Regions from separate parts of the Pseudomonas sp. 3296 genome, predicted to be linked through region 2. Evidence: predicted binding sites of a transcription regulator. Region 2 holds the regulator's gene; each other region holds the start of a gene.
The links. The regulator FliA, encoded in region 2, starts transcription of late flagellar genes. The targets are predictions, from matches to a motif close to CTAAAGTTTNNNNNNNNNNNGCCGNTAA.
Positions count from the first base shown of each region.

Region 1: the regulator FliA is predicted to act here: its motif matches at 4,196-4,223, upstream of J2X66_RS12320 (methyl-accepting chemotaxis protein).
Region 3: the regulator FliA is predicted to act here: its motif matches at 5,573-5,600, upstream of J2X66_RS14330 (methyl-accepting chemotaxis protein).
Region 4: the regulator FliA is predicted to act here: its motif matches at 5,794-5,821, upstream of J2X66_RS12080 (methyl-accepting chemotaxis protein).

Region 1 covers NZ_JAVDUY010000004.1:218,255-225,569, reverse strand. The annotation lists gene J2X66_RS12335 (alpha/beta hydrolase) at 1-1,001, opposite strand, end outside; gene J2X66_RS12330 (YqaA family protein) at 1,087-1,521, opposite strand; gene J2X66_RS12325 (DUF411 domain-containing protein) at 1,521-1,967, opposite strand; gene J2X66_RS12320 (methyl-accepting chemotaxis protein) at 2,138-4,129, opposite strand; gene J2X66_RS12315 (hypothetical protein) at 4,513-5,043, shown strand; gene J2X66_RS12310 (aldo/keto reductase) at 5,088-6,083, opposite strand; gene J2X66_RS12305 (LysR family transcriptional regulator) at 6,202-7,128, shown strand; gene J2X66_RS12300 (GNAT family N-acetyltransferase) at 7,117-7,315, opposite strand, start outside.
Region 2 covers NZ_JAVDUY010000001.1:842,621-849,935, reverse strand. The annotation lists gene flhB (flagellar biosynthesis protein FlhB) at 1-535, shown strand, start outside; gene flhA (flagellar biosynthesis protein FlhA) at 690-2,819, shown strand; gene flhF (flagellar biosynthesis protein FlhF) at 2,831-4,165, shown strand; gene fleN (flagellar synthesis regulator FleN) at 4,282-5,112, shown strand; gene fliA (RNA polymerase sigma factor FliA) at 5,109-5,849, shown strand; gene J2X66_RS04040 (chemotaxis response regulator CheY) at 6,017-6,388, shown strand; gene J2X66_RS04035 (protein phosphatase CheZ) at 6,411-7,199, shown strand; gene J2X66_RS04030 (chemotaxis protein CheA) at 7,254-7,315, shown strand, end outside.
Region 3 covers NZ_JAVDUY010000005.1:46,320-53,634, forward strand. The annotation lists gene J2X66_RS14305 (antibiotic biosynthesis monooxygenase) at 1-192, shown strand, start outside; gene J2X66_RS14310 (DUF2025 family protein) at 254-607, opposite strand; gene J2X66_RS14315 (glycerophosphodiester phosphodiesterase) at 845-1,972, shown strand; gene J2X66_RS14320 (PepSY domain-containing protein) at 2,126-2,431, shown strand; gene J2X66_RS14325 (GAF domain-containing sensor histidine kinase) at 2,558-3,736, shown strand; gene J2X66_RS14330 (methyl-accepting chemotaxis protein) at 3,837-5,459, opposite strand; gene J2X66_RS14335 (transporter) at 5,743-6,765, shown strand; gene J2X66_RS14340 (inorganic phosphate transporter) at 6,932-7,315, shown strand, end outside.
Region 4 covers NZ_JAVDUY010000004.1:164,317-171,631, reverse strand. The annotation lists gene J2X66_RS12110 (C39 family peptidase) at 1-157, opposite strand, end outside; gene J2X66_RS12105 (heme utilization protein) at 221-1,243, opposite strand; gene J2X66_RS12100 (adhesin) at 1,307-1,885, opposite strand; gene J2X66_RS12095 (hypothetical protein) at 1,887-2,342, opposite strand; gene J2X66_RS12090 (AAA family ATPase) at 2,699-3,223, opposite strand; gene pnuC (nicotinamide riboside transporter PnuC) at 3,220-3,783, opposite strand; gene J2X66_RS12080 (methyl-accepting chemotaxis protein) at 4,031-5,665, opposite strand; gene J2X66_RS12075 (undecaprenyl-diphosphate phosphatase) at 5,959-6,789, shown strand; gene J2X66_RS12070 (DUF1294 domain-containing protein) at 6,786-7,217, shown strand; gene J2X66_RS12065 (MmcQ/YjbR family DNA-binding protein) at 7,214-7,315, opposite strand, start outside.

The DNA of each region.
Region 1 (7,315 bases), on a different contig from region 2:
AGCCAGTCGAGCAAGGCCTTGTGGAATTGCGCCGGTTCTTCCATTTGCGGCGCGTGGCCCATGCCGGGGAATTCAACCAGGGTCGACTGTGGAATCAGTTTTGCCACTTGTTTACCCAGCACGTCGTAGTGACCGAGCTTCGCCTTGACCTCAGGCGTGGCGATGTCACTGCCGATGGCCGTGGTGTCGGAGGTCCCGATCAGCAACAGCGTCGGCATCTTCAGGTCTTTGAATTCGTAATACACCGGTTGAGTGAAGATCATGTCGTAGATCAGCGCCGAGTTCCACGCGACCTGCGTATGCCCCGGGCCTTTGTTCAGGCCGGCGAGCATGTCGACCCAACGATCGAATTCCGGCTTCCAGCGGCCACCGTAATAGGTGTTGCGCTCATAGGTGCGGATGCCGTCGGCGTTGAGTTTGAGCTCACGCGCGTACCATTGATCGACGGTGCGGTAGGGCACGCCGAGGGCTTTCCAGTCTTCCAGGCCGATGGGATTGACCAACGCCAATTGCTCGACCTGCTCGGGGTATTGCAGCGCATAGCGGGTAGCGAGCATGCCACCGGTGGAGTGGCCGAGAAGGCTGGCTTTCTGGATGCCAAGGGCTTTGAGCAGTTGCTGGGTGTTGGTTGCCAGTTGCTGGAAACTGTATTGGTAGTGCTCGGGTTTGCTCGAGGTGCAGAAACCGATCTGGTCCGGGGCGATGACCCGATAGCCAGCCTCGCTGAGGGCTTTGATCGAACTGTCCCAGGTCGCACCGCAAAAGTTCTTGCCATGCATCAGCACCACGCTGCGGCCATTGGCCTTGCCATGGGCGGCGACGTCCATGTAACCCATTTGCAAGGATTTGCCTTGAGACTCAAAGGCGAAATGCTTGACGGTGTAGGGGTAATCGAAGCCCTGCAATTGAGGGCCGTATTCCGGCCCGTCGGCGTGGGCGACGAGGGGTAGTACGGCGGTCAGCAGCAGGCTGGGCAGCCAGCGGGAGAGGGCGAGGGGCATGGGTGAACTCCAAAGAAAACCTGCCGATGCTGGATCGGCCTGATTAGGGCGACATTAAACACAGGCAATCGCCGCGCTCGATCGTTCAACCCATCCAGCCCAGCGTGGCCAGGGCCAGCACGCCATAACGGGCGGCCTTGGCCAGGGTCACCATCAGCAGAAATCGTCCCAAAGGTTCGCGCATGACGCCGGCCACCAGCGTCAGCGGGTCACCGATAATCGGCACCCAGCTCAGCAGCAGAGACCAATGGCCGTAGCGCTGATAGTGCTGTCGAGCCTGTTCCAGGTGGCGAGGGCTGACCGGAAACCAGCGTCGGTCGCGAAACCGTTCGATACCGCGTCCCAACCACCAGTTCACCAGCGAACCCAGCACGTTGCCCAGGGTGGCGACGGCCAACAGCGACCAGAGCCAGTACTTGTCGCTCAGCAACAACCCCACCAGCACCGCTTCGGACTGCAGCGGCAGCAGCGTCGCGGCACCGAACGCCGCGAGAAACAGCCCGAGGTACGCACCGGACATCAATGGGCGGGGTAATCCGCCACCACGACATCACTGCCGTCCTTTTTCAGGCCGATCACCTGATAGGCATCGCTCATGCCATCCATTTCCATCCCGGGCGAACCCATGGGCATGCCGGGTGCGGCAACGCCCAGCAGGTCATCACGCTTGCTCAGCGCCAGCACCTGGTCCGCCGGGACATGGCCTTCGACGAACTTGCCATTGATCAGCGCGGTATGGCACGACGCCAGACGCGGCGGCACACCGTGCTGTTGCTTGAATTCGCTCATGTCGGTTTCGACGTGGTCTTCAACTTTGAAACCGTTAGCTTCGAGGTGACTGATCCATTTTTTGCAGCAACCGCAATTGGCGTCGCGGTGCACTTCGATGGGGATCAGGTCGGCGGCCTGAGCCAGGGAGGATATAAAAAGGACGCTCAGGGCGGCCAGACGCAAAGGGGTTCGCATGGAAAGGTCTCGACTCGGTGGCGGTCAAAAAAAAGAGGCATTTTGACCAGTTTAGCCACGGATGAGGGGCGAGATTGTTTCCAAGTAATACAAAGACAATGCAGCCAATGCAAAACCCTGTGGGAGCGACCTTGCTCGCCCCCACAGGGTTTGCTCCAGGCTTGAGGTACTCAACGAACCTTGAACCGCCCCATGATCGAACTGACGCGCGCATTGGCGTCCACCAGTTGCCGGGTATTCAACTCGCTGGCCTGACCGCTTTTCACCAGTTCATCCACCATGTGACGGATCTGCACCATGCTGCGGTTGATCTCTTCGGTCACCGCACTTTGCTGCGAGGCCGCGGTGGCGATCTGTGTGCTCAGTCCGTTGATGTGGCTGACGGAACCGGCCATTTCATCCAGGCCCGAGTTGACCCGCGCTGTCGCGTCGGCGGCGGACTGGCAACTGGCCTGGGTGTTTTCCATTGCGGCGACCGACGAACTGACGCCTTGGGTCAGGCGCGTGAGCATTTCATTGATTTCCGAGGTGCTGGCCTGGGTGCGGCCGGCGAGGGCACGGACTTCATCGGCGACCACCGCAAAGCCTCGGCCTTGTTCACCGGCCCGGGCCGCTTCGATGGCTGCGTTCAATGCAAGCAAGTTGGTTTGCCCGGCGATGGCGCCAATCACCCCGAGAATCTCGGTGATGCGTTGCGCATCCTGCTGCATGCTTTCGACTTTGTGGGTGGCGCTCGCCACTTCCTCGATCAACGCCACCACGCTGCTCGACGCTTCGCCCACCACCACCCGCGAACGGTCGGCGTTTTCGTTGGCGCGCTTGGTGAAGGCCGCTGTCTCTGCGGCATTTTGTGCGACGCTTTCAGCGGTCGAACTCATCTCGGTAATGGCGGTGACGGTCTGATCGGTTTCCGAGGCATGGCGCACCAGAATCTGACTGGTGTGGGCCGAGGTGCGTTGCAGGTTGTCCAGGCTCGAGGCCATGGCGCCGGTGGCCTGGGTCACTTCGCCGATCATGTTCTGCAAGTAGACGATAAAGGCGTTGACCGAGTGGCCGATGGCGCCCAGTTCGTCTTCGGCGCGGATGGTGATGCGTTTGGTCAGGTCGGCGTCGCCGGCAGACAGCGCATCGATATTGGCCTTGAGGATTTTCAGGCGCTGGACCAGTTGGCGAATCGCGTAGATCTGCAACAGCGCCAGCAGAATCACCATCGGGATTTGCAACAGGCTCAGGGTGCTGAGCACGTCATCACGCTGGGCGGTGATCAGTTTGCTCGGCAGGGCGGTGGCGAGGAACCACGGCGAGCCTTCGATGGGGCGCATGAAGAAGGTGCTGTCTTCGCCGTTGTTGTCGAATTCGACGCGCTGCGATTGGTCACGGTTTTGCAGGCCGGCTTTCACTTGGCTGGCGAACGGTGAGTTGCCCGCCAGTTCACTGATGTTTTTCAGAACGATGGGGCCGCTGATGCGCGAACTGTTGCTGATGATCTTGCCGTCGGCTTCGACGATCAGCATCTCGGCGCCAAGGTCTTTTTCCTTTTGCGCGATCAAGTCATTGAAGAAGCCCAGCGTCACGTCGATGGTCGACACGCCGTACGCCACGCCATTTTTCTGAATGGCCATGGCGCAGTTGGTGCGCGGCTCGGCACTGGCGTCATCTTTATAGGCCGCCGCCCAGGCACATTGGCCACGTGGCGTTTGCATGCCGCCCTTGTACCAGGCCTGGTCGTAGTAGTTCGGCGCGGCGTCACTGTTCCAGAACGTATTGACCGCCAGTTTGCCCGAGGCGTCACGGTGCCAGAAGGTGCTGAATTTATTGCGCCCGGCTTCACGTTGGCCCGGTAACGGCCAGATCCCGCCGCCAAAGACTTTCAATTCACCGTACTGATCCACCAGGCCTGGCAATACCGTGTCAATGCCTGCGCTGTCGAGCAAGGGAATGGTTTGGGTAATGCTGCGCTGTTGTGCCTGAACCTTGGTTAGTTCGCCCTGGATTTGTCGGGCGACGTCGGCGATGCGGTTGAGGGCCACCTGTTCTTCGGTATGGCGCAGTTTAGGCGCGACCAACTGGCTGATTCCGACCACCGTCAGCGCGAACAGCAACAGGATAAACAGGACCAGAAACAGCGTGTAGCGAGCCTGGATCGAACGGAATGTGGGCATGGGACCGGTCCTTGTGTGCAGCACTTTTATTATTAGGTTTGGAAGGGTTATCGCTGCTTCATCGGGCTATCGGCTTGGGCAGGGATAGCTTTAGGCACGATCGTCCAGGAACGGGCCTCAGCGGAAAGCGCGGTAGGTATTGAAACGGATACAAACAAACTGACCGAGACGTACAAAACGCTTGGTTAGTTGTGTAGACCCATCCGGGAAAGTTCGTCTAGACCAATAAAGCCAGGCACTTTCCAGTTTGTATCTGAAATGTACGGAAATTGTAAAAGACAGCAACCAGGGGTTGGAGTGGCCAGTGGCCATGGCCGATACTCGCCCGCTCTAAACCCACTCAAGAAGGATCTGAATATGGTCACGCAATCGGAAGCTCAGTCATGACAATCGGCAATACTGGAGGATGGACGGCCAAGGCGGGTCTACTGGTGCAGAACACTGGCGGCGGCAAGCCCGTGACGCACAGCGCCAGGGTCAAGCAAATGCTCGCGCTGGTGGGTACCAATCCAAATGCGCTGAATGCGGCGAGGATGGATGAGCAGAAAATATTCAGGAACGTTAAAGGCTTCGACCCGGAAAATGTATCGTCCAAACAATTGGGCAATCTCAGTGCATTTTTACGTGGCAGAGGCCTGATCTCCGATATTACGTCGATGACCTTGATGAACGCCGGGGACAAGTTTGACCGGTTCGGGGTACAGAATGATCCGGATGCGAAGTTCAATGCGCTGGAATACTTCGCCACACAACTGGACACCATCCAGAACAACAGCATCAAGGGCGATAAATACGCGGTTGGCCTGATCCCTGAATACAAGACTGCTATCTACGTCCTGCAAAACCTGGCCACTTATGGCAAGGGCAATGGCACGACCGCTCCTACGGACAAGGGTGTCAGCTCCAAGGCGTGAAAGGTTGCCGGCCCGCTCAGGGTGGAGCGGGCCAGGCACTGTTGCTAGCGGTCCAGCAACTTCATGACTTCCTCGGGGTAACGCAAGCCTGCGGTGGCATTGGCGGGGAATATCGACTCCAGCGCTTTCAATTCATCTGCGCTGAGTTTGACCTCCAGTGCCGCAACGTTTTCCTCCAGGTATTTGCGCTGTTTGGTTCCAGGGATCGGGATCAGGTAGTCACCCTGCGCCAGCACCCAGGCCAACGCCAATTGGCCTGCTGTCACGCCTTTTTCTGCGGCCAATGCCTGTACTTGCTGTACCAACAGCAAGTTCTTCGCAAAGTTTTCCCCTTGAAAACGCGGGCTGAAACGACGGTAATCATCCGCCGCAAAGTCATCCGGGCTTTTCAGTGCGCCCGTCAGAAAGCCTCGCCCCAATGGGCTGTAAGGCACAAACGCCACGCCCAGACGCTGACACGCCGCCAGGCAACCATTCTCTTCCTGGTCACGGCTCCACAACGAATACTCACTTTGCAGCGCGCTGATGGGGTGAACCTTGTGCGCGCGTTCCAGGGTAGCGACCGACGCCTCGCTCAAGCCCAGGTAACGCACCTTGCCGGCCTTCACCAGTTCGGCCATGGCGCCGACGGTTTCTTCGATGGCCACCTGCGGATCGATCCGGTGCTGGTAATACAAGTCCAGGGTTTCAACGCCGAGACGCTTGAGTGTGCCGTCGATGGAGGCGCGAATGTAGTCCGGTCGGCCATTGACACCCCGTGCGGTGGGATTGGACGGGGCACGGACAATGCCGAACTTGCTCGCCAGAAATACCTGGTCCCGTTTGCCGGCAATGGCTTTGCCGATCAATTCTTCGTTGGTGTGAGGGCCGTACATGTCGGCGGTGTCGAGCAGGTTGATCCCGAGTTCGAGTGCGCGATGCAGGGTCGCAGTGGCCTCTTGGGTGTCTACGCCGGTGGTGTAGAAATCGGTCATGCCCATGCAGCCCAGGCCGATGGCGGAAACCTGCGGGCCGTTTTTGCCCAATTGACGTGTTTGCATGAAATCAACTCCCTGTGGTGTGAGCGCACAGTGTCAACCTCGACAGAAACAAGATAAACCGGCTAAAACTGCTATCACTGTTCGTCTTTTCTAAATAATCATCAGGAACGCCAGAGTAATGGACCGTTTCAATGCTATGCGTGTGTTTACCCGAATCGTTGAGCTGGGCGGGTTTGCCAAAGCGGCAGACAGCCTGCAATTGCCTCGAGCGTCGGTCACTGTTTTGATCAAACAGCTTGAAGCGCATCTGGGGGTGCAACTGCTGCAACGCACCACGCGACAGATCAGCCTGACCCTCGACGGCGCGGCCTATTACCCCCGTTGTGTGCGGTTATTGGCAGACCTTGAAGAAACTGAAGCGGTGTTTTCCGCCGCTCGACACAATCCCAAAGGGTTGCTGCGGGTGGACATGCCGGCAGGGATTGGGCGCTTGATCGTGATTCCGGCATTGCCGGCGTTCACCCGACGTTATCCCTTGATCGAGCTGGAAATCGGTTTGAATGACCGCCCCATCGATCTGATCCGCGAAGGCGTTGATTGCGTGTTGCGCGGTGGCTCCGCGCTGGATGATTCATTGGTGGCGCGGCCATTGGTCATGCTGGACCAGGTCACCTGTGCCAGCCCTGACTACTTGCAACGCCATGGAATCCCTCAATGTCTGGCAGACCTGGAAGGGCACCGGATGGTGGAGTATTTCTCCGGCACGACCGGTAAGCGTTTTGGGCTGGAATTCCAGGTTGATGACGAGGTGCAACTCATGGATTTGCCCAAACAGGTGGCAGTCAACAGCGCCGACGGTTACCTGGCGGCATGTGAGGCGGGGTATGGGCTGATTCAAACCCCGTATTACCACGTTGCTCGCCAGCTTGATGAAGGCCGATTGTGTGAAGTGCTAGGGAGCGTGCCGCCTCCGGTGATGCCGCTGACGGCGCTGTATCCGCCTCACCGCCAGTTGTCCCGGCGGGTGAGGGTGTTTGTCGATTGGCTGGTGGAGCTTTGCGCGCAGCCGGGCCTTAACGTTTACCGGAAGGGTTCAAGCGGCTGAACAGGTGTTGGCCTGTGCGCTGACGTCGCGCTGCAAGTTATCGTGCAACTGTTGCATGTCAGGGCAATGCAGGGAGAGGTGACGCGGCTGCGCCCCTCGGTGAAACAGCGCAAACCACCCGTTGCTGCTCTGGGCGGGCATCAATCCGCTGAAGGTGAAACCCAGCATGCTCAAACGGTGCAGGTCC
Region 2 (7,315 bases):
GATCATCATCGCCGCCGTCGACGTGCCGGTGCAGTTGTGGGAAAGCCACAAGAAACTGCTGATGACCAAGCAGGAAGTGCGCGACGAGCACAAGGATCAGGAAGGGCGGCCGGAGGTCAAGCAGCGCATCCGCCAGTTGCAGCGCGAGATGTCGCAGCGGCGGATGATGGCGGCGATTCCGGAGGCGGATGTGGTCATCACCAACCCGACGCACTACGCCGTGGCGCTCAAGTACGACCCGGACAAAGGCAACGCGCCGGTGCTGCTGGCCAAGGGCAGTGACTTCCTGGCCTTGAAAATCCGCGAAATCGCCGTGGCCAACAATGTGCTGCTGCTCGAATCGCCCGCCCTGGCGCGTTCAATCTATTACTCCACCGAGCTGGAGCAGGAAATCCCCGGTGGCCTGTACCTGGCGGTCGCCCAGGTATTGGCTTACGTCTACCAGATCCGCCAGCACCGCGCCGGCAAAGGCAAGCCGCCTGAACCGCTCAAGGACGACCTGCCAATCCCGCCGGATCTGCGCCGCGATTCCTGATTCGTACACAGGCTCACTCCTACAGGAGGGGGCAGCCAAATCCCGGTAAGCCCTTCTATTTCAATCCTCTGCAAAAGTTGGAAGGCTTCTTGCAATAGCCGCTTTGCGCCAGCTTCAGGCGTCAAAAGTTTGCTTTAAAGGAACGGGGAAAACCGTGGATCGCTCTCAGTTATTCAACAGTGCTCGCACAAACGTTGCCGACTTAAGTCGGGGCAATCTGGGCGTGCCGTTGTTGCTGCTGGTCATGCTGGCCATGATGATGCTGCCGGTGCCGCCGTTCCTGCTGGACGTGTTCTTCACGTTCAACATCGCACTGTCGATCGTCGTTTTGCTGGTCTGCGTCTACGCCTTGCGGCCGTTGGACTTCGCGGTGTTCCCGACCATTCTGCTGGTCGCGACGTTGCTGCGACTGGCGCTGAACGTGGCCTCCACGCGGGTGGTGATGCTCCACGGTCAGGACGGTCACGCCGCCGCCGGTAAGGTGATCCAGGCCTTCGGTGAGGTGGTGATCGGCGGTAACTACGTGGTCGGTATCGTGGTCTTCGCGATTTTGATGATCATCAACTTCGTCGTGGTGACCAAGGGTGCCGGGCGGATTTCCGAGGTGAGCGCGCGCTTCACCCTCGATGCGATGCCCGGCAAACAAATGGCAATTGACGCCGATTTGAACGCCGGCCTGATTGATCAGAACCAGGCCAAGCTGCGCCGGATGGAAGTCGCCCAGGAGGCCGAGTTCTACGGTTCCATGGACGGTGCCAGCAAATTCGTGCGCGGTGACGCCATTGCCGGCCTGTTGATTCTGTTCATCAACCTGATCGGCGGCATGGCGGTCGGTATCTTCCAGCACGGCATGACCTTTGGCGATGCTGGTCGGGTGTACGCGCTGTTGACCATCGGTGACGGTTTGGTGGCGCAATTGCCATCACTGCTGTTGTCCACGGCCGCCGCGATCATGGTGACTCGTGCTTCCGGTTCGGAAGACATGGGCAAGCAAATCAATCGCCAGATGTTCGCCTCGCCGAAAGCGTTGGCTGTCGCGGCGGGACTGATGGCAGTGATGGGCCTGGTGCCCGGCATGCCGCACTTTTCCTTCCTGAGCATGGCTGCTCTCGCTGCCGGTGGTGCTTACCTGTTCTGGAAGAAGCAGAACGTGGTCAAGGTCCAGGCCCTGCAAGAAGTGAAGCGTCAGCAGGAACTGCTGCCTTCGCCGGCTCGCGCCATGGAGACCAAGGAACTTGGCTGGGATGACGTCACCCCAATTGACATGATTGGCCTGGAAGTCGGCTATCGCCTGATCCCGCTGGTGGACCGCAATCAGGGTGGTCAACTGCTGGCGCGGATCAAGGGCGTGCGCAAAAAGCTGTCCCAGGACCTGGGCTTCCTGATGCCGACGGTGCATATCCGTGACAACCTCGACCTGGCGCCGAGTGCCTATCGCCTCACGCTGATGGGCGTGATCCTGGCGGAAGCGGAGATTTACCCGGATCGCGAACTGGCGATCAACCCGGGGCAGGTCTACGGCACGCTTAATGGCATAACCGCCAAAGATCCGGCTTTTGGCCTGGAAGCGGTCTGGATCGAAATCAGCCAGCGCGCCCAGGCACAATCGCTCGGTTACACGGTGGTCGATGCGAGTACCGTGGTTGCCACGCACTTGAACCAGATTCTCTACAAACACTCCAGCGAACTGATCGGTCACGAAGAAGTCCAGCAACTCATGCAATTGCTGGCCAAAAGCTCGCCTAAACTGGCTGAGGAATTGGTACCGGGGGTGGTTTCGCTGTCGCAACTACTCAAAGTGTTGCAAGCGCTGCTGGCCGAACAGGTGCCTGTGCGAGACATTCGCAGCATCGCCGAGGCGATCGCCAATAACGCCGCCAAGAGTCAAGATACTGCCGCTTTGGTGGCTGCTGTGCGGGTCGGCGTATCCCGCGCAATCGTCCAAAGCATTGTAGGCACTGACTCCGAGCTACCAGTTATCACTCTGGAGCCAAGGTTGGAACAGATATTGCTCAATAGTCTTCAGAAGGCAGGACAAGGCTCGGAAGAGGGCGTTCTGCTGGAGCCAAGCATGGCGGAGAAGCTGCAGCGCTCGTTGATCGATGCAGCGCAGCGTCAGGAAATGCAAGGTCAACCGGTGATTCTGCTGGTGGCCGGCCCGGTTCGCGCCATGTTGTCGCGATTTGGCCGACTGGCAGTGCCGGGTTTGCATGTGTTGGCTTATCAGGAAATCCCTGACAACAAGCAAGTGACCATCGTTGCGACAGTAGGGCCCAACGGCTGAGGTAGTGGTTTATGCAAGTTAAGCGTTTTTTCGCCGCCGATATGCGTCAGGCCATGAAACTGGTTCGTGATGAGCTGGGCGCCGATGCCGCCATTATTGGCAATCGCCGGATTGCCGGTGGTGTCGAGCTGACGGCTGCGCTGGATTACAAATTGTCGGCGCTGGCCCCGCGTGTTCCGAACATGGAACTCGAGGATGAGCTGCGCAAGACCCAATCGCGCATCGTCACTGCCCAGGCCGAATTGAGCCTGCGTGGCGATGGCGAGACCGAAGGCGACAAGACCACCAATCGCCAGTTGTTCGCCGGCCTGCCACTGACCGCTGCCGAGCCACTGATCGAGCCGACCTACGCCGAACCGCGTCGCTCGGCGCCTGCCCCGGCACCGGCTGCCGGCGGCGTTGATCCACGTGCGTTCGACTCGATGCGCTTCGAACTCAACAGCCTGCGTGAACTGATGGAAGTACAGCTCGGTTCGCTGGCCTGGAATCAGCTGCAAGGCAGCCGGCCGGCCCAGGCCAACCTTTGGCGTCGCCTGCAACGCATCGGCCTGTCCGGCCCGTTGTCGCGCGATCTGCTGGCCATGATCGGTGATATCGATGAGCCTCGTCAGGCCTGGCGCATGTTGCTGGCGCATCTGGCGCGGATGATTGCCACACCGGAAGTCGAGCCACTGGAAGAGGGCGGCGTGATTGCCATGGTCGGCCCTGCCGGCATGGGCAAGACCACCACCCTGGCCAAGCTCGCGGCCCGTTACGTGCTCAAGTACGGCGCGCAGAACATCGCGCTGGTGAGCATGGACAGCTTTCGCATTGGCGCCCAGGAGCAGCTCAAGACGCTGGGGCGCATTCTCAATGTGTCGGTGACCCACGTCGATCCGGGCCAGTCGCTGGTTCAGGCGCTGGAGCCACTGCTGCGCAAACGCGTGGTGCTGATCGATACCGCAGGCCTTCAGGCCAGCGATCCGGCCCTGCGCATGCAGCTCGAAAGCCTGGCCGGGCGTGGCATCAAATCAAAAAATTACCTGGTGCTCGCAACCACCAGCCAAAAACAGGTTCTAACAGCCGCTTATCACAGTTACAAGCGCTGCGGGCTCGCTGGCTGCATCCTGACTAAACTGGATGAAACGGCAAGTCTGGGCGAGGTGCTGAGCCTGGCGATCAGTCATGAATTGCCGGTGGCGTACCTGACCGATGGCCCGCGGATTCCGGATGATTTGCATCTGCCGCGCCGTCATCAATTGGTCAGTCGCGCCGTGAGCGTGCAAATGCAGGAAGAACCCAGCGAAGAAGCCATGGCTGATATGTTCGCTGATATTTACCACAGCCCGACCAAGCAGGTTGGCTAAGGTAGTCATGAACAGTTTTTGTACCTACATCGATGGTCTGCCATGCATTGTTCCATTTGTGAACGCGCAGCCAGTAATGTGGCCTCCGTCTATGCAAGACAAGGTAAAGAAATAACATGGGCAGCATGCATCCCGTACAGGTGATCGCGGTGACCGGCGGCAAAGGTGGCGTCGGCAAGACTAACGTGTCAGTGAATTTGTCGCTGGCCCTGGCTGAACTCGGCCGTCGCGTCATGCTGTTGGACGCTGACCTGGGCCTGGCGAACGTCGACGTCCTGTTGGGACTGACACCCAAACGTACCCTGGCCGACGTGATCGAAGGCCGCTGCGAGCTGCGCGACGTTCTGTTGCAGGGCCCGGGCGGTATTCGAATTGTTCCGGCCGCATCCGGCACCCAGAGCATGGTTCATTTGAGCCCGGCTCAACACGCCGGCCTGATCCAGGCGTTCAGCGACATCGGCGACAACCTCGACGTATTGGTGATCGACACCGCTGCGGGCATAGGTGACTCGGTAGTCAGTTTTGTTCGCGCAGCGCAAGAAGTCTTGCTCGTGGTCTGCGACGAGCCGACCTCGATCACCGACGCCTACGCGTTGATCAAACTGCTTAACCGCGACTACGGCATGAACCGCTTCCGTGTCCTGGCCAACATGGCCCAGAGCCCGCAAGAAGGTCGCAACCTGTTCGCCAAGTTGACCAAGGTCACCGACCGCTTTCTCGACGTTGCCTTGCAATACGTCGGCGCGGTGCCTTACGACGAAAGCGTGCGCAAGGCTGTGCAGAAACAACGTGCCGTGTATGAAGCCTTCCCGCGTTCCAAGTGCGCCCTGGCGTTCAAGGCCATCGCGCAGAAAGTTGATACCTGGCCGCTGCCTGCCAACCCGCGCGGGCACCTTGAGTTTTTCGTCGAGCGCCTCGTGCAACAGACCGCAGGACCCGTTCTATGACAGCCAGTGGCTACAACCTCTACAAGAAGTCGGCACGTGACGCGCAGTACGAGCTGATCGAGCGTTACGCGCCACTGGTCAAACGCATTGCTTACCACTTGCTGGCCCGTCTGCCGGCCAGTGTCCAGGTTGAAGACCTGATCCAGGCCGGGATGATCGGCCTGCTTGAAGTGTCGACCAAATACGACGCCAGCAAAGGCGCCAGTTTCGAGACGTACGCGGGCATACGAATCCGCGGCGCCATGCTTGATGAAGTACGCAAGGGGGACTGGGCGCCACGTTCGGTCCACCGAAATACCCGTATGGTCAGTGACGCAATTCGCTCTATTGAAGCTAAAACCGGCCGTGACGCTAAAGATCACGAGGTTGCGGCCGAACTCCAATTGAGTCTCGACGATTATTACGGGATTTTGAACGACACCCTGGGCAGCCGCTTATTCAGTTTCGACGATCTGTTGCAGGACGGCGAACACGAAGGGCTGCACGAGGATGGCGCGAGTGCACATCTGGAGCCGTCACGCGATCTGGAAGATGAACGCTTCCAGGCGGCGCTGGCGGACGCGATTGCCAATTTGCCGGAGCGTGAGCGACTGGTGTTGGCGCTGTACTACGACGAAGAGTTGAATCTCAAGGAAATCGGTGAGGTCCTGGGGGTCAGCGAATCGCGGGTCAGCCAGTTACACAGCCAGTGCGCGGCCCGTTTGCGGGGGCGTTTGGGGGAGTGGCGAGCGCGCTGAAGGCAGTGTGGGGACACTGCGAACGGGGCTGGTGCGGATTTGAACGGCACCGGTCGCGATCTGTTGTGCTCCAGACAGTCATCGAGTGAATTGCCGGATTGATTGAAATGGCGCGTCCAGGTGCTGGGCGCGTTTAAGACTGCTTGGAGGTCGAATTGGACAAGAACATGAAAATCCTCATCGTTGATGACTTCTCAACGATGCGGCGGATCATAAAAAACCTGTTGCGTGACCTTGGGTTCACCAACACGGTCGAGGCTGACGATGGCACTACCGCCATTCCGGTTCTCAACAGCGGGAGCATCGACTTTCTGGTAACGGACTGGAACATGCCTGGCATGACCGGTATCGATCTGCTGCGCCACGTGCGCGCCGATGAAAAGCTCAAGCACCTGCCGGTGTTGATGGTGACCGCTGAAGCCAAGCGCGAGCAGATCATCGAAGCGGCCCAGGCCGGTGTAAACGGCTATGTGGTCAAACCCTTCACGGCCCAGGCGTTGAAAGAAAAAATCGAGAAGATTTTCGAACGCATCGGTTGATCCACTGCGCCACGGGGGAGCTATGGAGCATAAAGAATCTTCACAGGGCGATTTTGAATCGACCCTGAAAAAACATGCCGTCGAACTGGTCGCCAGCCTTGAAAAAGGCAGGTTCGGCGAGGCTGTGCAACTGATCCATGAGCTCAATCAGACCCGTGACCGTGGCCTGTATCAGGAAGTGGGCAAGCTCACTCGCGAGCTGCACAGCGCGATCGTCAATTTCCAGATTGACCCGAACATGCCGCAAGCCGAGGAAGTGTCGCAGATCACGGACGCCACCGAGCGCCTGGGGTATGTGGTCAAGCTGACCGAGGCCGCGGCCAACCGCACCATGGACCTGGTGGAAAGCGCCACGCCGCTGGTCAACAGCCTGAGCGAAGAAGCCCAGGCGTTGAGCACGGACTGGGGCCGGTTCATGCGTCGCGAAGTCGGGGCTGAAGAGTTCCGTGAGCTGGCCCGCCGCGTCGACGGTTTCCTGACACGCAGCACCGAGGACAACCGCACGGTGTCGAGCAACCTCAACGACATCCTGCTGGCTCAGGATTACCAGGACCTCACCGGTCAGGTGATCAAGCGCGTGACCCAGTTGGTCACCGAAGTTGAAAGCAATTTGCTCAAGCTCGTCCTCATGGCCAGCCAGGTAGACCGCTTTGCGGGTATCGAACATGACCGTGAATCGATGCTCGCCGAAAAAGATCCACAAAAACATCTCTCTCAGGGTGAAGGTCCGCAGATTCATGCCGATAAAAGAGAAGACGTTGTGTCCGGTCAGGACGATGTGGACGATTTGCTATCCAGCCTGGGATTTTAGCGTTTCAGCATTCTAGGTTTTTTAGGTTTTTAGACCTGTAGGAGCACCCCCTTAATGAGCTTCGGCGCCGATGAAGAGATCCTTCAGGATTTCCTGGTTGAGGCCGGCGAGATTCT
Region 3 (7,315 bases), on a different contig from region 2:
GGTGTGGAATCGGCCCGGGGCGAGGATGGGCTCGGGATTACGGTTTCTTATTGGGCCAGTGAAGCGGCGATTCTGGCGTGGAAACATCATCCCGAGCACAGTCAGATTCGTGAGCGTGGGCGCTCGACCTGGTATGCGGAGTGTCAGACGCGGGTGTGCAGGGTTGAGCGGGATTATCGGTTTCATCTCTGAGCGTTGTGGTGTTCTTTTGGACGCCATCGCGAGCAGGCTCACTCCTACAGGGGAACGCGTTTCAACTGTAGGAGTGAGCCTGCTCGCGATGAGGCCGGACAAGACTCCGCACCGCCGCAATCTGCGGCACGTCCCGCCGCTGCATATACACCCGCAACGGCTCGGTGATGTTGATGCGGTCATCAATATTCTGATCCAGCAGCAACTGAATCAACTCACGCTTGAGCGTCATGACCTGCCCCGGCCCCGGCGCCCAGACAAACTCGCTCACCGGAATGATGCCGTCATCGGCGACGTCCATACCGAACGCGTCTTCGCTGAATCGAACGATGTAATGACCCGTCTTGCGATTGAGGCCGACGAAGCCGTGGAGTTGGTCGGCAGCCTGGCAGATGAGTTCGGAAGTGATGCGCATATAAACCTCACAAAAGGGTCGTTAACGACCGGTGACCGATGGTTTACACGCAAGGAAAACGACGCGGGTTTCCCTCTGCCGGGGAAACTGCCGTGGCCAAGAGTACTGCAAAGCGGCACACACCGGCGCTGAAAAAATGAGCTTTAAACACGTTTATGTCGGTCTGGCGATAGCGCGAGCGGCGCTCAGTTGTTAAAAGGGACGTCTTTGAAAATCTCTCTGCGAAAGGATCTCGACATGCCGGTTACCTTCACCAAAAGCGCCCTGCTGCTGAGCCTGATGCTCGGCCTCGGCCAGGCACAGGCCGCCAGCGAACCCGGCCCGACCGCGCTGGCCAGCCGTTTGGGCATTCCGCACCCGGCGGTAATCGCCCACCGCGGCGCGTCGTTCGATGCCCCCGAGTCCACCGCGGCCGCCTATAAACTGGCCCGCGACCTGGGCGCCGATTACCTGGAAATGGACCTGCAACGCAGCAAGGACGGCGTGCTGTTTGCCCTGCACGACAACAACCTGCAACGCACCACCGACGTCGCCACCCGGTTCCCTGATCGCAAGAACAGCCCGGCCAACGCGTTCACCATGGCCGAGCTGAAAACCCTCGACGCCGGCAGTTGGTTCAACACGGCTTACCCGGATCGCGCGCGTCCGTCCTACGCCGGGCTGAAAATCCTGACGCTGGACGAGATCATCGACATCGCCCAAGGCAACCCGCTGCACAAGCCGGGCTTGTACATCGAGACCAAAGAGCCGAAGCAATTCCCCGGCATCGAGCGCGACCTCAAGGACAAGTTGCAGGACCGAGGCTGGCTGAGCCCGGCCGGTTCGAAACTGGGGAAAAGTGATCTGGCGGTAGGCCAGGGCAAAGGCAAGGTCGTGTTGCAGACCTTCGAGAAGAGCAGCCTGGAACTGCTGCAAAAAGAAATGCCGAAAGTGCCGAAGATCCTGCTGCTGTGGGTCGGCGAAGGCAGCATCGAGCCGAAATCCAAAGTGACGTTCGCTGAATCCGGCGACAAGGACAAAGCCACTTATTACGCCAGGCAGGAACCGAAAGACAAAGCCGAATTCCAGCAATGGGTCGAGTACGCCAAGGCCCAGGGCGCCATCGGCACCGGCCCTTCCGCCGCACTGACCCAGGGTGGCGATCAGAGCTATTCGGACCTGGTGCAGCCGTGGATGAACCAGTTCACCCACGATCAGGGTTTGTTGGTGCACGTGTACACCATTGATGATGCGGTGGATTACCAGAAGGTGATGGATGCCGGGGTGGATGGGGTCTTTACTAACCGGGCCAGTGAGTTGTTGAAGTTCTATAAGCGGCCGGCGGCGGGGACGGTTGCGCAGTTGCTGCAGAATAACGGGTATTGATTCGGGACCGCGGTGCGGCTATCGCGGGCAAGCCACGCTCCCACAGGAATTGAGCAGCACTCGTGGGTGGTGGCTTTCTGGAATTAAGGATGAATTAAGTTGCCATAGTTAATCTGGCGCCACTTAAACAGAACAACCCAAGGAAAGAACTTCATGAAAACATTGACTGCCCTGTTCACCGCCGCTGCCCTGACCCTCACTGCTGGCCTGGCCCAGGCTGATGTTCGCGTCGATCAGATCCCTGAACTGGTCAAGAGCGGCAAGATCAAGCCGCTGGAAGAAATGAACCAGGCAGCGCTGAAACTGCACCCGGGTGCGACCATCACCGACACGGACCTGGACAACCACTTCAACGGCTACGAATACGAAGTGGAACTGCGTCTGGCTGACGGCACGGAATGGGACATCGATTTCGATGCTGCGACCGGCAAAGTCCTGAGCAACAAACAGGACAAGTAACCCGAACTGATAAAGCCGCACGATCTCCAAATCGTGCGGCTTTTTTACGTCCCGAATTCAGCGCGAGCCAACGCGCCGCCAGCCCGATAGAATCGGTCCACGGTGTTCTCGCAGAGATTGATCGATATGGGGCAAACAGCGGCAGCAGACATCGCCACGATCGGTCGGATCAGCGCGGTGCCGGCGATTCTCCAGGTCATCCGCGAGTTGACGGGCCTGCGTTTCTGCGCGGTGGCGCGCGTGACGGAGAATTCCTGGACCGCTTGCGCCGTGCTTGATCAACTGGATTTCGGCTTGCAGGTCGGCGGTGAACTGGAGGTGGCCACGACCCTGTGCCACGAAATTCGTCAGGCCCACCAGTCGGTGGTGATCGACAAGGCCAGTGAAGACCCGCTCTATCACAATCACCAAACGCCGCGTATTTACCAGTTCGAAAGCTACATCTCGGTGCCGATCTTCCGCACCGACGGGCGCTTTTTCGGCACCATCTGCGCGCTTGACCCCACCCCTGCGCCGCTCACATCCAGCACGATCCAGAGCACCATGGAATCCTTCGCCCGGATGTTGGCGCTGCAAATCGAGGCCGAAGAAAGCCAGCAGCACACCGAAGCGGCGCTCAAGCAGGAGCGTGAAACCTCGCAATTGCGCGAACAGTTCATCGCCGTGCTCGGCCATGACCTGCGCAACCCGTTGTTCGCGATCAGTGCCGGCGCCGAAATGCTCCTGCGCAAACTTCCGGAGCCGGCCAATCAGCAACGGGCCCGGCACATCCTCACCAGCGCTCGACGCGCCACCCGACTGGTCGATGACGTGCTGGATTTTGCCCGTGGCTCCTTTGGCAGTGGCATTCCGGTGAACATCAAACCGTACGCGGATCTGGACGCGGCTTTACGGCATGTGATTTCCGAGGTCCAGAGTGTTCACCCGGACCGCGTCATAACCTCTTCCATTGGCGATTTGCACAACGTCCCTTGCGACCGCGAGCGGGTCGCCCAATTGCTGTCCAATCTGGTGGCGAATGCGGTACTCCACGGCGATCCACAAGGTCCGGTCGAGGTCAATGCGCAGATCCGCGATGGGCATTTCATCCTGAGCGTAAAAAATCAGGGGCTGATTGCCGAGAACGCATTAGCCTTCCTGTTCCGCCCCTACTCGCGACCGGCCGGCGACACACCGCAGGCCGGCCTCGGATTGGGCTTGTACATTGCCAGTCAGATTGCGCAGTCCCACGGTGGAAAACTGGAGGTGGTCTCGACCGCGCTTCAGGGCACGACGTTTACCTTCACACTGCCTGTGCAGGCTTAGGCGCTGGTACTGACCAGCGAACCCGACGTGCTGGAATCAGCGTCCTGCAACGCCTGCAATAACGCCGCCGTTGCCGTCTGCAATGAACCCGCCGTGGGCCTTACGCGCTCAAACGCGCCGTCACTTCATTCAACTGCGACGACACCCCGTGCAGGTTGTGGCTTGCCGCTTCAGTGCGTTGCACGTTGTCCAGATTGGTACTGGCGATGCTGGTGATCTCGGTGAGGTTTCGCGAGATGTCCTCGGCCACCGAGGTCTGCTCTTCGGCAGCAGTGGCGATCTGGCGATTCATGTCGCGAATCGCTTCGACGGCCTGGGTGATCCGCTCCAGCATGGCGCCGGCCTCGGTCACTTGCTGCACACTTTCTTCACTGCGTGACTGCCCGCTTTCAATCGCCTGCGCCGCATCCACCGCACCGGTTTGCACAGTCTGGATGATCTGGTTGATCTCGATGATCGACGCCGCCGTGCGCTGGGCCAGGCTGCGCACTTCATCGGCGACCACCGCAAAACCGCGCCCGGCTTCACCGGCACGGGCCGCTTCGATGGCGGCGTTGAGCGCCAGCAGGTTCGTCTGTTCGGCGATGCCACGAATCACTTCCAGCACCTTGCCGATGCGGCCGCTGTCGGTTTCCAGCTGACGAATGACCGTGGCGGTGTTGGCGATTTCACCGCGCATCTGGGTGATGGTATGGATGGTGCCCTGCATGACTTTTTCGCCCTGCTGCGCGGACTGGTCGGCGTCGTCGGCAGCGCGTGCGGCATCGGCGGCGTGACGCGCAACTTCTTGCGCGGTCGCAGACATTTCGTTCATCGCCGTGGCCACCTGATCGGTGCGGTTGAACTGTTCGTTGGTTCCACCGGCCATCAGCGTGGCGATGGCGTTCAGTTCGCCACTGGCGCTGTCCAGGTCCTTGGCGCTGCGCTGCAAATGGCTGAAGGTCTCAGCGAGGAAATCGCGCAGGGTGTTGGCGGCGACCGCCAGTTTGCCCAGCTCATCCTGACGGGTGCTGGCCACGCGATCGGCGAATTTGCCCTGGCTGAGTTGCGCCACGTAGTCGATCAGTTTGCGAATCGGTTCGACCAGGTTGCGGTTGACCAGCCACAGGCTCAACAGACCGATCAGCAAGCCTGAGGCGAGCATCACGATGATCCCCAGCAACACGGTGCGGTCAGCGTCGGCACTGATCCGCTTCGACTGTTCGGCGCCCTGTTTGCGCAGTTCGACAACCAGTTCGCTCATCTGATCACTGGCCGCGCGGTCCACGCCTTTGACGGCGGTGTCGCCAGCAGCCGGGTCGGCGCCGGCAGCGACGTAGGCATCGCGGCCCTTTTGATAGGCAATGCCCAGCAAGCGGTGTTCATCTCGCAGGCGTTCGATGCGGGTCTTGAGTTGCGGCTCGATGCCCTTCTGCCCGGCCAGCTCACTAAGGATGCTTTGCACATCGCGCTGACGGTCTTCGAATTGCTTCCAGTATTTGTCCAGATCCGCCGGTTGCTTGCCGCGCAGCAGGACGTTTTTCCATTCCTGAACCTGCACCTTGAATTGCAGGTTGGCTTCATCGATCAACTGGGACGTGTGCAGCGGGCCGTCGATCAGGTTCGCGTAGCTCTGAACACCGTTGGACAGAAAGTGAAAGCAAGCCAAGGCAATCAGCAACATCGCCAGCAGGCTGCCGCTCAACAAGGCGAGAATTTGTGCTCTCAGGGATTTTTGCAGCATCGAGTGATACTCATGACAGGGGTGAGACACGCCGTGACTGGGCGTGAAAGGTGTTCGGACATCCCTGTCTGCGACTTGGCTCGTGGCCAAAGGCGCGCACGTTAACGTAAGCGAGATCGGCGGGCCAGAGCGGTTCTTTAATCCAATCCGACCGTCGGTAGAGCCACTATTCAGCCTTCATCGATTTGTCACAGAACTGTCAAAAATCCTTGCGATGATGCGGCTGTAGCAGCTGGCGAAGCCTGCTGCTACATAGAGCGATAGCGCCCCCTTGCGAGCACTCATGAACCACAGCATCGACCAAAGCCATCGCGACACCGATCTGTTCGGTCTGCTCTACGGTTTCAGTTTTCGGCCCGGTGAACGTGGTCGTGAAATCGATTCAGCCAAAGCCTTGCAATGCCTGCAACAACCCGACGACAGCGAAGAATTCCTCTGGCTGCACCTGAACCTGGCGCACGCCGCGTGCGAGCGCTGGATGAAAAGCCATCTGGAATTGCCGGACGAGTTTTTCGAAGCGCTGCATGAAGGCTCACGCTCGACGCGCATCGAACATGTGGATTCGGCCTTGCTGGCGGTGGTCAACGACGTGGTGTTCAACCTCAGCAGCATGGTCTCCTCGGATGTCTCGACGCTGTGGGTGTGCGCCCGCAGTCGGCTGATCATCAGTGCCCGTCTGCAACCGCTGCACTCGGTGGACAAGCTGCGTTCTTCGGTGAAGGCCGGTGAATGTTTTCGTTCGCCGCTGGAGTTGCTCGTGCATTTGCTGCGCGATCAGGGCGAGGTGCTGACGCAAATCGTGCGCAAGACCAGCTTGAGTGTGGATCAGATCGAAGATGAATTGTTGTCGTCGCGCCTGTCGACCAACCGTGCCGAACTGGGCGCCAACCGCCGCGTGCTGGTGCGCCTGCAACGCCTGCTGGCACTGGAGCCGGGCTCGTTGCTTCGCTTGCTCAATCGGCCACCGCAATGGCTGCAGAAGGAGGATGTCAAGGAGCTGCGCAAGTCCACCGAGGAGTTTGCGCTGATCATCAACGACCTCACGGCGCTGGGTGAGCGAATCAAACTGCTGCAGGAAGAGATTGCCGCCAACCTCAACGAGCAGAGCAACCGCACACTGTTTACGCTGACGGTGGTGACGGTGCTGGCGTTGCCGATCAACATCATTGCCGGTTTCTTTGGCATGAACGTCGGCGGCATCCCTCTGTCCGGCGACCCGGAAGGGTTCTGGATCCTGGTGGCACTGGTCGCAACCTTTACCGTGCTGGCCGGACGCTGGGCGTTTCGCAAGCGCCAGGATTATTAAGCCTCCCCACGACCTGTAGCAGCTGCGAAGCCTGCTGCTACTGGGTTGCGCGGTGGATTCTGACTAACGGATAAGCAAAAACCCCAAACCCTGATCTGACGCAGTTTCTCTGTAACAATTAGCAACGACTATCCCTGATACACCTCCCTCATCAGGATTGTCCGTTATGGCTACGCCTTCCTACCCCGCCGATACCCAGGCATCCGCTGCCCGTAGCGCCAAACCCCAACTCGATAAAAAGCCCAGCCTGTTCACCCTTGTGGTGTTTTTCGGGGTGCTGGCCAGTGGGTTATTGTTCACCGCTTACAGCCTGATGCACGACATGCACGAACTCGGCACGGTGGTGACCACCTGGACCCCGTTTCTGCTGCTGGGCGTAGCGCTGCTGATCGCGCTGGGCTTTGAATTCGTCAACGGTTTCCACGACACCGCCAACGCGGTGGCCACGGTGATCTACACCAACTCGATGCCGCCAAACTTCGCGGTGGCGTGGTCCGGCTTCTTCAACTTCCTCGGCGTGCTGCTGTCCAGCGGTGCGGTGGCGTTCGGC
Region 4 (7,315 bases), on a different contig from region 2:
CGGTTTTCTGTTCGACGATGTCGGCAAACTTGCGCTCACGCAAACTCTGCACCTGCTTATAGACCAGCACGCCGCCAGGCAGGGCGGCAACCGGCATCTGTGCGGCCTGAGTCAGGCCAGACAGGCAGAGAAGGGCGAAAAGGGCAGTCTTACGCATGATCGATACGCCATATCGGACTGTGGAAAAGCCCCGTTGCCGGGGCTTTCATTTCGATCGCGATTACAGGCAGGCTTTGCAACCTGCAGCGATGGACAGCGAGTTGCTTTGTTGGTTGCCGTTACCGGCTGATACGTTGGCTCCGCCATTACCGGAGAAGTTGTTCATCGAGTTTTGCATAATGGCAGTGTTGGTTACAGGGTTTTTCCAGCCATCTGGAGTCATCACTTGTTGAGTGGTTACGCCAGCCAGACCGAAGACGCCAACTGCAACGAAGTCGGAATTGACTTTGCCATCATCATGGCCGCCGCCATGACCACCACCTCTGTTGTCGTTGCCATAGCCACCGTGGCCATGATCATCGTCAGCAGGGGTAGACACCGCTTTGCCCGCTGCTACAAACGCGCCACCAGCAGTGAAAGTGCCTCTGAGGGTGTCGGTTTTATAGGTCTGAGTGCCGTTGTTGGCCACTTGCAGGCCGGTGGAGGTTTGGTTAGCCTCTGCGGCTGCTACGGCTACACGACCACCCGATACAGCAATCGCCAGGTTGTTTTTCTGTTGGTTGAAGTTGCCCGAGGTCACGTTCATCCCGATATTGCCGGAACCATTGTTGCCTGCGTTGGTGAGCGTGGAGGTATTGGTGTTGGAGTAGTTGGCAACGGCGTTGTCGGTGTTGTTTTGAGTGGCACTGGAAGCCGCCACTGCGGAACCGAAAATGAAGCTTTCGTCAGCAGTAGCCAATGCTGCGGCGTTGTCTTGTTGGTTGCCGTCGCCGGCTGCCACGTTAGCGCCCATGTTGCCGTTGGAACCATTGAGTGAGTTGTCGATTGCAGCACCATTTTTGGTGCCTTGGTTCAGCACAGTGTTGCCACTGCTGTCTTGTTCGTCGATCACTGTCGCGCCGGCACCGGCGGTGATTGAGAGCATTTCTTCGAAAGTAGGGTGTTTAGGCTGATGGTTGTTATGCCCATTGCCGTGACCATTGCCATGACCGTGATCATCATCACGACCGCCTGCTTGTGCTGCGATTGCCATCACTGCTGCGAGAGCGAAAACCAGTGGTTTTAAGGCCATTGTAGGTTTCATGGTGTTTCTCCGTGCTTATTAGTTGGTTAAGTGTTGGTACTTTCTAATCGCACTGCGTTTGGGTCAGTCAGCGACCCGGATGCTCAGGGTGTTAGCCATTCGGTTCCCCACCCCGGCACTCTGGTTCACCTGGATAATCCCTCGGCTGCCGGTGAAGGCCTGGTCGCTGGTAACGACCTGGCGACTGCCGGTTTGGGACCCAGTTGCTCCTGAGTTTGGTAGCAACGCCACGTTCTGTTGAGAAAGGGCGCTATCGTCGACGCTCTGCGGTCCAGCACTGATGCTGATCCGCGCAGCGTTGGCCATCTGGTTGTTGGCCCCGGCGCTCTGGTTGACGCCCAGTACACCGTTGCCATTACTGAAAGAGGTGCCGCCGATGGTGGTCGTCGCGTTCATTGACGGATTGGCGGGCGTGTCGATTGACTGGTGGATCTTGGTGCTTGCTCCGGAATTGGTGCCGATAGCGATGGCTCGAACGTTGGCTTGCTGTTGCTGATCGCCGGCCGCCTGGTTGACATTGAAGTTGCCTTTGTATTGGACGCCGGCATCCTGGATGTTGGCGTTGTTCACGGTGGCGACACCGGAATCGGCCATGGCGCTGGTACTGGCAAGCAGGGCGAGAAAGATCAGGCTGCGAGTCATGTCATTGACCTCCGGCCATTCTGGTCAGTGGGGCCAGGCCGGAACTCATGGCCCGATTGATGGTTCCGGAAATCGCGGCACCGCTACCACCACCGTGACCGGCGCTCATCCCAGGCATGCCGTTGGGGTTGGTCACGACGTTGAGGCCTGGCATGCTGCCACCGTTGGTGTTCGGGTTGATGTTGCCGGTGATGGTCGAGCCGCTGGCAATGTTGGCGAAATCACCATCAGTCAACTCGGTGTTGCTCATGGTCGAGGTGATGCGCGCCGATGGGTTGGCATTAACAGTGGTCGGGTAGGGGTCTTTGCCACCAGTGCGGCCGATAGCGATGGGCTGTACATCGCGTTTCAACACAATTACGCCGTTGCCATCAGCCTGGGCATTGAAGCTGAGCACCGAGGTGGTGGCACATCCGATCAGCAGTAGGCAGGTCATGCCTTTATTGAAAGTCCCCACGGCAGCAATTCCTTCTTTTGTGGGCTGGCCCTAGTCAGCGTTGGGAAGGAGAGAGCGAAAGCTGTGCCGCTTTTGAATTATTGTTTCAAATCAAAAGGTTAGGATTTTTTGATAGGTGCGCTATACCTCAGCTGTTTCATCACTGAGACAGGCGCTTCAGGGTTGCGCTGAACAATCGCGACGCAAAGCTCTAGATCAAGGGTTTGCGAGGATGTGTTTCAAGCGCTTAACAAGAGTCATGACAAGATGGTGAAGGGCGCTGAAACGGCCTGTTTGCGGGTAGATGAGTGTTTCAAGAATGGACACTCTTGCCCCAAAACAGGGGAAAATGCTGGGGAAATCGACCCAAACCCGGCTCAGGAAACCAGCAGGCGGGTGACCGCGTCAAAGGCCTGCCCCCGGCGGTTTTCCCAGTTTCCCCGCAGGACCTGAAACGGTTGGCGGTGCTGTTCGAGCCACCTGTGAGTTGCCTTGAAAAATTCCAGGCGCTCACTCAGTTCGGGCTGACAGCGCTGGCCGTCATCGGTCCAGTCGACGTGCTCCGGCGATAGCAGCAGGTGAAAATCGTAATGGCGAGCCAATAATGCCGGCTCAAGCCATTCAGGGCAGTCGCCAAACAAGGTCTGGCTCCAGAGGATATTGCTCAGCAAGTGAGTGTCCAGAATCAACAGCCGGGGCTGCCGGGAGCGGGCTTCATCTTCCCATTGCAACTGGCCGCGGGCGATGTCGGAAATATCCCCCAGGCAGGTGTCGCGTGGGTTCTGCTCAATGAACCAGCGCACGTATTCATCAACCCGCACACCGCCGAAATGCCCTTGCAACTCGGCCGCCAGCCAGCTCTTGCCACTGGATTCGGGCCCCGTCAGCACCAGCACCTTCATGCGCGCAATGCCGGGTCGGCGCGCCATTCACGCCAGCCTTGCACGGCCAGCAGCAGGAACAGTGCATAGAGGGCAGAGGTGAGGTACATGCCTTTATAGATGAACAGTCCGACGAAAATCACATCGACGGCGATCCACAGCGGCCAACATTGCACGCGCTTTTGCGCCATCCACATTTGCGCGACCAGGCTGAACCCCGTGAGTGCGGCATCGAGCCATGGCTGGGCGGCATCGGTCCAGTGCGCCATGGCGGCGCCCAACAGCAGGCTGCCGAGCGCGCCGACCGCGAGGCCCGAAGCGACTGATTTCGAGTCAAGCCGGCTGATCTGCCGACCGGTATTCGCTTCGCCTGCACGGGTCCATTGCCACCAGCCATAGAGTTGCAGTGCGGCGTAGATCACTTGCAGGAGCATGTCCGAATACAGCTTCACCTCAAAAAAGATCCAGCTATACAGCAGCACCATGACCAGACCGATCGGCCAGCACCAGGGGTTCTGTTTGACCGTCAACCAGACGGCGATCACACCGAGGGCGGCGGCAAACAGTTCAAGCCCGGACATGGAGGTTCCTTGGGGAAAGCGAAGTGGGGGGAGGATTGTACCTAGGCAGTAGGGAAGGTCCATAGCGACACAGGACCAAAATCTGAAACGCAACTGTGGCGAGGGAGCTTGCTCCCGCTGGGCTGCGTAGCAGCCCCGAATAAGGCAACCGGGTTTCTACAGGAGAAATTCAGTCAGCTGATTTTGCGACTGCTAGGCAGCCGAGCGGGAGCAAGCTCCCTCGCCACAGGGTTTATCGTGTGTGCTGTTACACACGAAATTGCTTGAGCAAACCGTTCAACTGCTCGCTCAGGTCTTTCAACCGGACACTGGCCACACTCGATTGCTCCGCCGCCAGCGCAGTGCTGTGGGACAACCCTGCAGCCTGGGTGACGTTCTGATTGATGTCTTCCACCACATGGGCCTGCTGCAATGTCGCGCTGGCGATAGACGCGTTCAGCCCGTTGAGGTTGCGTAACGCCTGGCCAATCGCATTCAGGCTCGCACCGGCCAGGCCGGCCTGTTCGATGGTCAGTTGTGAGGCGCGGCTGCTGTCGCCGATGACCTTGACCGCTGCTTCCGAATGGCTTTGCAGGCGTTCGATCATCGACTGGATTTCCGCGGTGGACTTCTGTGTACGCTGGGCCAGCAGGCGCACTTCATCGGCCACCACCGCGAACCCTCGACCCTGCTCACCGGCCCGGGCCGCTTCGATGGCCGCGTTGAGGGCGAGCAGGTTGGTTTGCTCGGCGATGGAGCGGATCACCTCCAGGACGCTGCCGATCTGCGTGCTTTCCGTTGCCAATGTGCGAATCACCTCGACAGCCTGATCGATGGTGCCGGACAGTTTGTCGATCTGTTGCAAGCTGCCGTCAATGTTGACCTGTCCCTGTTGCGCCTGGGATTCGGCATCGCGCATTTCGCTGGCCGCATGCTCGGCGTTCTTGGCCACATCCTGCACGCCATAGGTCACTTCATTAATCGCCGTGGCCACCAGTTCCATCTGCTGGGACTGCTGCTGGCTGCGTTGCTGAGCCTGAGCGGCGTCATTGCCCAATTCTCTGGACGACTGACCCAAGGCACTGGCCGACACCTGTAGTTCGGTGATCACCAGGCGCAGTTTGCTCGTAAACGCGTTGAAGTGTCGCGCCAGTTGCGCCACCTCGTCCTGACCGTGGGTCTCGAGGCTGCGGGTCAGGTCACTTTCACCACTGGCGATGTTGGCCATGGCGTTCACGGTGTCCTGCAACGGACGCACAATGCTGCGCGCAATCAGGATCACCAACAGCGCCATCACCAGCGCGATGACCACGCCGAGGAAAGTGGCTTTCCATACCTGGCCGTTAAATTCGGCCTGCATGTCGTCGATGTACACGCCCGAGCCAATCACCCAGCCCCAAGGCTCGAAGAGTTTGACGTAAGAGGTTTTCTCCACCGGGGTGCTGGCACCCGGTTTCGGCCAGCGGTAGTTGACCATGCCGGCGCCCCTGGCCTTGGCCACGGCGACCATTTCGTTGAATACTGCAAAACCGTCCGGGTCGCGGATGGCCGAGAGGTTCTGGCCGTCCAGCTTGGGGTTGGCCGGGTGCATGATCATCACCGGCGTCAGATCGTTGATCCAGAAATAGTCATTCTGGTCATAGCGCAGGCCGCGAATCGCGGTCAGTGCCTGCTTCTGCGCGGCCTCGCGGGTCAGGGTGCCGGCCGTTTCGAGGTCATGGTAGTAATTCAAAATGCCGCTGGCAGTCTGCACCACGTGCTGGGTTTTCAGCGCCTTGGCCTGATAAAGGTCGTCGTGAATCTGCTTGAGCATCAACATGCCCAACGTCATCAGCATCACCACCGAAACGATCAAGATGAGCCACAAGCGTCGGCTGATCGACACACTGCGCAAGCTGTTCATAACGCGGTTACTCCAGTTTTCTTTTTATTGTCATAAACCATTGCTCGCATCCAACCACGCTTTGCCGCTCGGGCCTATGCGACCCAAGTCCTATTCCGCAGCAGCGTTTTAAAGGCTTGTCTGATAGGATTTCGGCCCCGCGCGCAAAAACCTGAATCACGCTCGATTTTTCACGGAATTTTTACGGTTTCGTCTGGATCCTATGCGCGCGGAACTTCAACTACGCTCAGCGCAATGAACGTTTAAACAAAACTAATGGGGCATGCCTGGGGGCATTGTTTCTTGGGGGATTGATGGATCTTTGGACCGCCTTTCAGGCATTGATACTTGGCGTAGTAGAAGGGCTGACAGAGTTTCTGCCCATTTCCAGTACCGGGCACCAGATCATCGTCGCCGACTTGCTCAACTTTGGTGGCGAACGGGCTATCGCGTTCAACATCATTATCCAGTTGGGTGCAATCCTGGCGGTGGTGTGGGAGTTTCGTCGCAAGATTCTCGATGTGGTCACCGGTTTGCCAACGCAACCGAGCGCGCGTCGCTTCACCGCCAACCTGCTGATCGCCTTCATGCCGGCAGTGGTACTGGGGGTGATTTTCTCCGACCTGATTCACCATTACCTGTTCAACCCGATTACCGTCGCGACGGCGTTGGTGGTGGGCGGTGTGATTATGTTGTGGGCCGAAAAACGCCAACATCAGGTGCATGCCGAAACGGTCGACGAGATTACCTGGCAAGATGCGCTGAAAGTCGGTTTCGCCCAATGCCTGGCCATGATTCCAGGGACATCGCGTTCCGGGTCGACCATCATTGGCGGGTTGCTGTTCGGCCTGTCGCGCAAGACCGCTACCGAATTCTCGTTCTTCCTGGCGATGCCGACCATGGTCGCGGCGGCGGTGTATTCGGGTTTCAAATACCGCCACCTGTTCGTGCCGGCTGATTTTCCGGTGTTCGCGATCGGTTTCGTGACCGCCTTCATCTTTGCGATGATCGCGGTCCGTGGCCTGCTCAAGTTCATCGCCAGCCACAGCTACGCAGCATTCGCCTGGTACCGCATTGCGTTCGGTCTGGTCATTCTGGCCACTTGGCAGTTCGGCTGGGTCGACTGGTCCGCGGCCAAGCCATGAGTGACGCCGGCAGGCGCCACAACCCCGGACGCGGGTCCGGGGGAGAGCGCATCCAGAATCTGCGGCTCAAACTGCTGGTTTTTGCAGTGCTGTGCGCGTTGCCGCTGTTTGGGGCGGTGTCGCTCTGGCTGCGTGGGGTGTCGCTGATTCCGCTGGCGGCATACGGGATCGTCAGTGTGCTGGCGTTTTTCCTGTACTGGAGCGACAAACGCAAGGCCCGCACCGACGCCTGGCGCACGCCGGAAAACGTCTTGCACGCGGTCGAACTGGCCGGTGGCTGGCCCGGCGCCTTGCTGGCCCAGCAGGTGTTTCGGCACAAGACCCGCAAAGTCTCCTATCAACTGCTGTTCTGGCTGATTGTGTTGCTGCACCAGGTGTTCTGGATCGACCAGATGTTTCTCGGCGCGAACCTGTTGGCTTTGTTTTAAAGCAGCAGTCCCACCTGGGTGCGCTTGGGTAGTTTACTCACCACCAATTGGTGGGACCGTTGCAATAAGCCTTGCAGCTCTTTGGCGCCCAGCGGGTA